Regions from separate parts of the Serratia sp. NCCP-200 genome, predicted to be linked through region 2. Evidence: riboswitches for the same ligand, from Rfam matches in the RefSeq annotation. Region 2 holds a riboswitch; the other holds the start of a gene.

Region 1 (3,414 bases), on a different contig from region 2:
ATTGTCGTAACGCTTGCCGTAGTATTGATACGAGATATCCATGTCCAGGTTGAACATCGTCCAATCCAACTGATATTTGGCCTGACGTTTCGAACGGCGCGCCAGCACCTCATCGGTCTGGTCATTACGCGGATCGATATATTGCAGCGTCAACCGGTGGGTGAACATCCAGGTATCAAAGCTACCCGTCCATTCCACGCCTTTAATCGTTGCCTTGTCCACATTGTAATACTGCCCCTGATAGGTCACCGGGTCAGAATCATAGTTGATCAGGTTCTGGATTTTGTAATGGTAGGCAGACAGACGCCAATCCAATGGACCGGTCAAACCTTCCAGACCCATTTCCCACTGTTTGGACTCTTCCGGCTTGAGGTTGCTGTTGGAATCAATGCCAAAGCGTTTTGAGCCATATTGCTGACCCAATGACGGCGTCAGGAAACCCGTGCCATAAGATAAGGTAGCTCGATAGCCATCAACAAACTCCCAACCTGCCGCGGTCTGCCAAGTACCGTGCCAACCAAAGTCACCTGCCTTGTCTTCACGCCCAGAGGCTTCCAGCGTCACGCTGCCAAACTGCTGCTGGCCACTCAGGTACAAGCCTGTGTTGTCTCTTTTATAGGTATCGGCAAAGGAACTGTCGGAAGAAGTCAGGCGCTGTTGCTGGAAATCGGCACCGGCGGTAACGCTACCGTGCTCGAAAGCATAGGTATTGCCCCATTGCAGGTTACGCTGATCCATATCATCCAGCGTAGTGCTGATGCCATAACGGCCATTCTGGCTGCTGTAGTTGTAATCTTTCTGTTTCTGATAGCTGCCCGTCAGTTGAGAAGAGAAAGCCCCAGACAGGAAACGCAGCCCCATATCATAGGTATGGCTATACAGGCGGTCTTCATCATTACTGTACTTCGGGCTGTAAGGTACACTGCCGACATCGTAGTCCGAGTTATTGGTATAACCATAACCCCGCACGAAGCCTGAGAAATTCTGATTGAACTGCTGTTCCAACCCGCCCCAGAAGCTTTTATTACGGAAACCATCACGATCGCTGTCGACCGAATAAGGCGAGCCTGGCTGCACATTGAAACCGTTGGTCATCTGGTAGCTGCCTGCAACGGTAGCAACAGTGTTATCAAAACGCTGGCGCAAGGCACCATCGTACTGCTGGTATCCTTTAGAACCGATCCCCGCCTGGACTTTGCCGCCCTCTTTATCCGTCTGGGTAATGATGTTGATGACCCCGCCGATGGCACCAGAACCGTAAATGGCAGAGCGCGGCCCACGGATAAACTCCACACGCTGAACCAGCGCCAACGGAACCTGGTTAAAATCGACGCCGTTGCTGATCCCCAGACGGGCCATTGGCACGCCGTCGATCAGTACTAATACATGACGAGCTTCAGTGCCGCGTACTGAGAGAGATGACCCCTGCCCCATACCGCCGTACTGTGAAATATCGACACCGGGCAAACGGCGCATCACATCATTGAGGCTTTTGGCCTGCCAGCGATCGATATCTTCGCGGGTTACCACATCGGCAGGCGCCAATACGGAAGAGACCGGTTGAGGGAAGCGATTGGCGGTAACCACCAGATCATCGCTACTTTTAGCCGTGGTGTTATCTTGCGCCCATCCAGAAAATGCCGTCGCGGAGGAGACCACCGCCAGCAGTGTATTTTTTATCATTGTCATTATAAAAAGCATCCAAACTTCATTGGGGATGCCGCAGGGCCACGGCCGGTAGTTCGCGACGGCTATGGATATTGCGACGTACACCGGTAGGTTTTCGGGCTTGGGATTTGCCGGTTGCCTGTGGCAACCGGCACCGGGCGATGACTTCCCATCCTGCAGTGGACAGTGTCTGCGTCATTTAACGCTATCGCCGTGACTTCCCCATACCGCTGCGCGTCAGCTCCAGATTTGCACTGGATTCCCTTTTCACTCGCTGCTTGAGACCGGACGGCAATGCTACAATCAATGAAAATGGATGTCTAGATTGCCAACAGTGTTGCAAAATAGCACCACAACAAAACTGGACTTCACGGGCTGATTCCCTACAATCCCCGCTGATCCAATTTGCCTGACGAGAGAAACCATGACGCCCGAGAATTTGCCCATTGAACGCTATGACGACCAACTGGCGGAGAAAACAGCCCGCCTGAAGACCATGATGTCACCGTTCACGGCGCCCGAGCCGGAAGTGTTTCGCTCGCCAATCAACCACTACCGGATGCGTGCGGAATTCCGCATCTGGCATGATGAGGACGATATGTACCACATCATGTTCGATCAGCAGACCAAGCAGCGTATTCGCGTCGATAGCTTCCCGGCGGCCAGCGAGCTGATTAACCGCCTGATGAGCGCCCTGATGGCGGCCCTCAAGCCCAATCCAGTGCTGCGCCACAAGCTGTTCCAGATCGATTATCTTTCTACGCAGAGCGGTAAGATCATTGCCTCGCTGCTGTATCACCGCAAGCTGGACGAACAATGGCAGCAAGATGCCACTGCGCTGCGTGATGCGTTACGCGCAGACGGTTTCGATGTGCAACTGATTGGCCGCGCCTCGAAGATGAAAATCATGCTGGATCAGGACTACGTCGACGAAGTGCTGCCGGTCGCTGGCCGCAAAATGATTTATCGCCAGGTCGAAAATAGCTTCACCCAGCCCAACGCCGCCATGAACGTGCAAATGCTGGAATGGGCGCTGGATGTCACCCAAGGTTCAAAAGGGGATCTGCTGGAGCTGTATTGCGGTAACGGCAACTTCTCGCTGGCCCTGGCCCGCAACTTCGAGCGGGTGTTAGCCACTGAAATTGCCAAGCCTTCGGTGGCGGCGGCGCAGTACAACATCGCGGCCAATAATATCGACAACGTGCAGATTATCCGTATGGCGGCGGAAGACTTCACTCAGGCAATGAACGGCGCTCGCGAGTTCAACCGGTTAAAAGGGATCGATCTGAGCAGCTATAACTGTGAGACGATTTTCGTCGATCCGCCGCGCAGCGGGCTGGATGAGGAAACGGTGAAGATGGTGCAGACCTATCCACGCATCCTTTACATCTCCTGCAACCCGGAGACCCTATGCGCCAATCTGGATACGCTGCAGGCCACGCACAAAATCACTCGCCTGGCTCTATTCGATCAGTTCCCATACACCCATCATATGGAATGTGGCGTATTGCTCGAACGCCGCTGATCTAGACGGGCGCAAAAACCAAAAAAGGCACTCCGCAAAGTGCCTTTTCTCGATAAAACCATTATTAATGCTGGACGGCGACGGTATTGCGTTTCTTTAATTGGAAACCAAGCCAGAACACCAGCACCACGCAGACAATCGAGGGCAGGAAGTTCGAGCCGATCTGCGGGTATTCCGCACGCACGATCGCGCTATACCCCAGGACGCCCAACAGGAAACAG
Region 2 (3,414 bases):
CGCTGGCCAGACTGTGATACACCTCGCTAATTTGTTGCTGCAACTGCGGCTTGTACTCGTGATAGCTGACCGCGTCCATATTGCAGGCCACTTTGCCCATCAGCACCACCTGCGCCTGACAATCGCTGGTCGGTTTCAGCAGGACCGGGTTCATCCGCACATCGGGTGCGATACCGGCGGCTTCGGCCTGAAAGATCTGCGCCCGGCCCATCTCTTCGCCACGGACGGTAATACCAGAGTTGAGCGCCATATTCTGCGATTTGAACGGCGCACAGCGATAGCCATCCTGCATGAAGATCCGGCACAATCCGGCCACCAGCACGCTTTTACCCACATCGGATGCGGTTCCCTGCACCATCACACACCGTTTCATCGCTTATTCTCCACGTCGCGCTGGCCAAGCCGCGCTAACCATTATTATTTCAAGCGCCAAGCCATAGCAGGCGCAACGCGGCAAACAGCAGCAGAGCCAACAGCGAGGCCGTCATCATCAGACGCGTGCTGCGGGGAATATCTGCCAGCTCGATCTCCCGCCGAGCCTCACCGATCCACGGCTTTTCGACCCGCTGACCAAAGTAGTTGTTAGGACCGCCAAGCAGCACTCCCAGCGCTCCAGCCACGGTCGCTTCCGACCAGGCGCAGTTGGGGCTGGTATGCTGATAGCGATCGCGCCAGCCGATACGTAACGCCTGGCGATAGTCCAATCCGTGCAGCCGGGCCGCGCAGCTCAGCAGTAGCCAGCTAAGCCGGGCGGGTAACCAGTTGGCAAAGTCATCCATCCGCGCCGACACATAGCCGATGGCGCGGTATTTCGGCGTTTTATAGCCCACCATCGAATCGAGGGTGTTAACCGCTTTATACGCCATCGCCAGCGGTGCTCCGCCGACCAACAGGAAGAATAGCGGCGCAATTACGCCATCCACGCTGTTTTCCGCCACCGTCTCCACCACTGCCCGGGTAATTTGCGGCTCTTCCAACTGTGAGGTATCCCGCCCGACAATCCACGACAGCTTGCGGCGGCTCTCCTCAAGATCGGCACTTTGCAGTGCCCGGTGAACCTCCATGGCCGACTGTTCCAGGCAGCGCCCGGCGAGCAGGGTATAAATCAGCCAGACTTCCGCCAACCAGCCCAACCACGGGTGAATATGCTGCATCAGCGTTAAAAAGCCCCAACTGACCAGCCAAACCAACCCAACTACGCCCAGCCACAGTAACCCGCCACCAAGTTTTAGTGCCCTCTCGCTATGGCAAATCCGACGGATCGCGCGTTGCAACACCGTGATCAGGTTGCCGATCCAGCGCACCGGATGCGGCCAGTGCGGCGGGTCGCCTAACAGGCTGTCGAGCAGAAAGGCCACGAACCAGGCTAGCAGCGTCATGGCACGCACCTTATAGCCGCGATCGAGAAAACTTGATGGTGGGTTAATGGCATAAAAAAATCCCGACCTCTCGGGCGGGATTTGGGTGTCAACAGGATACGACCAAGCGGTGCAACATAGCTGCACGTATCTCATGACAACCCCCTTCCCACCGAAGGTGTTGAATGTGTGACCAACTGGCCGGTCTTCTGGCTTAGCGTCATCCTTATCCACTCCCTTCCCAATCCTCAGATCAGTGGCGCAGTGGACTCGTCGGCATCACAGCAGCGGGGGCTGCGGGGGAGTTACACCCCCTTCCCAACCACAACCTGTTATCGTTCAGGGTGTGGGTTATCCAGTTGGCAATAATTCGGTTAATTACCACGTTTTCGCTTCAATAAACGCAACGCTTCAATTTATCACTTAGTTATCATCTCGATAGCCTCGACAATTGCCATGCCATAATAACCTGTTGATCTCGCGAATACACGCCAAGATCTGGCATTCACCAGAGCGACAGGTTTGGTTTACGCCGGATCAACGGCGATTACCCTGTGTTATCCTGCACGCAAACTTGACAGGGGGAATAGCAAAACCGTGAGTGAACATGGTGGTAACGTACTGGAAATGGCGTTGAAAAGCGGCCTGGATCCGGCCGAGATTATTGATTTCAGCGCCAATATCAATCCATTGGGCATGCCCGCCAGCCTGAAGACGGCGATTATCGAGCATCTGACCAGCGCCGAATGCTATCCCGACGTTGAATACCGGCGTCTGCATGCGGCATTGGCGCGGGTTCATCACTGCCCGGCGGAAAATATCATGGCAGGCAACGGGGCCACCGAGCTGATTTACGCCATAGTGAACCGGCTACGCCCCCGCACGGCGCTGCTCCTAACGCCTGGGTTTGCCGAATACCGCCGGGCATTGCAGCGGATTGACTGCCAGATCGAGGACTACCCGCTGGATGAAGCCGGTGGATTTCAGCCCGATGAGCGGTTGCTAAGGGTGCTGGCCGAGCGCCAACCGGACTGCCTGTTCCTGGCTACCCCCAACAATCCGACCGGGCTGATGCCAGACCCCGCGCTATTGCAGGCCGTTGTCGCCTGCTGCCGTCAGCACAATATTGCGTTGATCGTTGATGAAGCCTTTATCGACTTTCTGCCAGATGCGCCGGGGCTGATCCCACAAATGGCGGACTATTCACGCCTCTACATTCTGCGTTCATTAACCAAATTCTTCGCCATTCCCGGGCTGCGGCTCGGCTATCTGGTCAGCAGCGATCGCGCTGGCCTGCAACAGATGAAACAGCAGCGCGAGCCCTGGACCATCAATGCCTATGCAGCACTGGCAGGCGAAGTGATCCTTGACGATCTCGATTACATCCAGCAAACCCACCAATGGCTGGCCGAGCAGCGTGCTTGGTTGTTTGACGCGCTGACAGCCTTGCCGCACTTGCGTATCTGGCCAGGGGCGGCGAACTATATTTTCCTACGCTGCCTGCGCCCCGGCTACGATCTGCAGCAGGCGTTGTTGCAGCACCGCATCCTGATCCGCCACTGTGCCAACTACCCTGGCCTGTCCACCGACTATTACCGGGTGGCGATCAAAAGCGAAGCGGCCAACCGCAGGCTGATAGCAGCGCTACAACAGGTGCTGGTGGAGAACTGAGGCGAAGGAGTTTTTAGCCCAGGGAAAGCCCGTCGCAGCACGCGGCTTAGGTTCGGCTCGTTAACGTGGGGCTCCTCGTCCTTCAGGGTGAGGCTCAGTCAAGGGTGCTAACGACCAGGCACGGATTAAAAACGATGTTCGAGCAACTTATCCTGCTCTACGGGATAGGCTTTACCATCGAACTTGAGCTCGACGCGAGTCTTGGCAACGATGCTGTTGCTTTCCACACAGTCCTCCCCTTTTTTGCTGGCTTCCTTGTGCGTCGCCATCGTCTGTAGTTGCAGATCCTGGAAGCCGTGATGTGCGTTCTTGCCAAGCGCCAATGCGCGATGGGTCGTGGCAAAATCCCCGGCACACTGGCCATCCCACTCACCGCTATATTCAT

The links. Region 2 has a riboswitch for cobalamin ahead of cbiB (adenosylcobinamide-phosphate synthase CbiB). Riboswitches for the same ligand answer to the same signal wherever they lie in the genome.
Region 1: linked by a shared signal. The riboswitch ahead of btuB (TonB-dependent vitamin B12 receptor BtuB) and the one ahead of cbiB (adenosylcobinamide-phosphate synthase CbiB) in region 2 are both predicted to bind cobalamin.

The regions. Positions count from the first base shown of each region.
Region 1 covers NZ_BAAKUJ010000009.1:192,720-196,133, reverse strand. The annotation lists gene btuB (TonB-dependent vitamin B12 receptor BtuB) at 1-1,683, opposite strand, end outside; cobalamin riboswitch at 1,758-1,969, opposite strand; gene trmA (tRNA (uridine(54)-C5)-methyltransferase TrmA) at 2,093-3,193, shown strand; gene AC6HVW_RS23365 (YijD family membrane protein) at 3,258-3,414, opposite strand, start outside.
Region 2 covers NZ_BAAKUJ010000003.1:61,332-64,745, reverse strand. The annotation lists gene AC6HVW_RS10350 (cobyric acid synthase) at 1-373, opposite strand, end outside; gene cbiB (adenosylcobinamide-phosphate synthase CbiB) at 423-1,379, opposite strand; cobalamin riboswitch at 1,541-1,733, opposite strand; gene cobD (threonine-phosphate decarboxylase CobD) at 1,956-3,029, shown strand; gene AC6HVW_RS10335 (PA3715 family protein) at 3,155-3,414, opposite strand, start outside.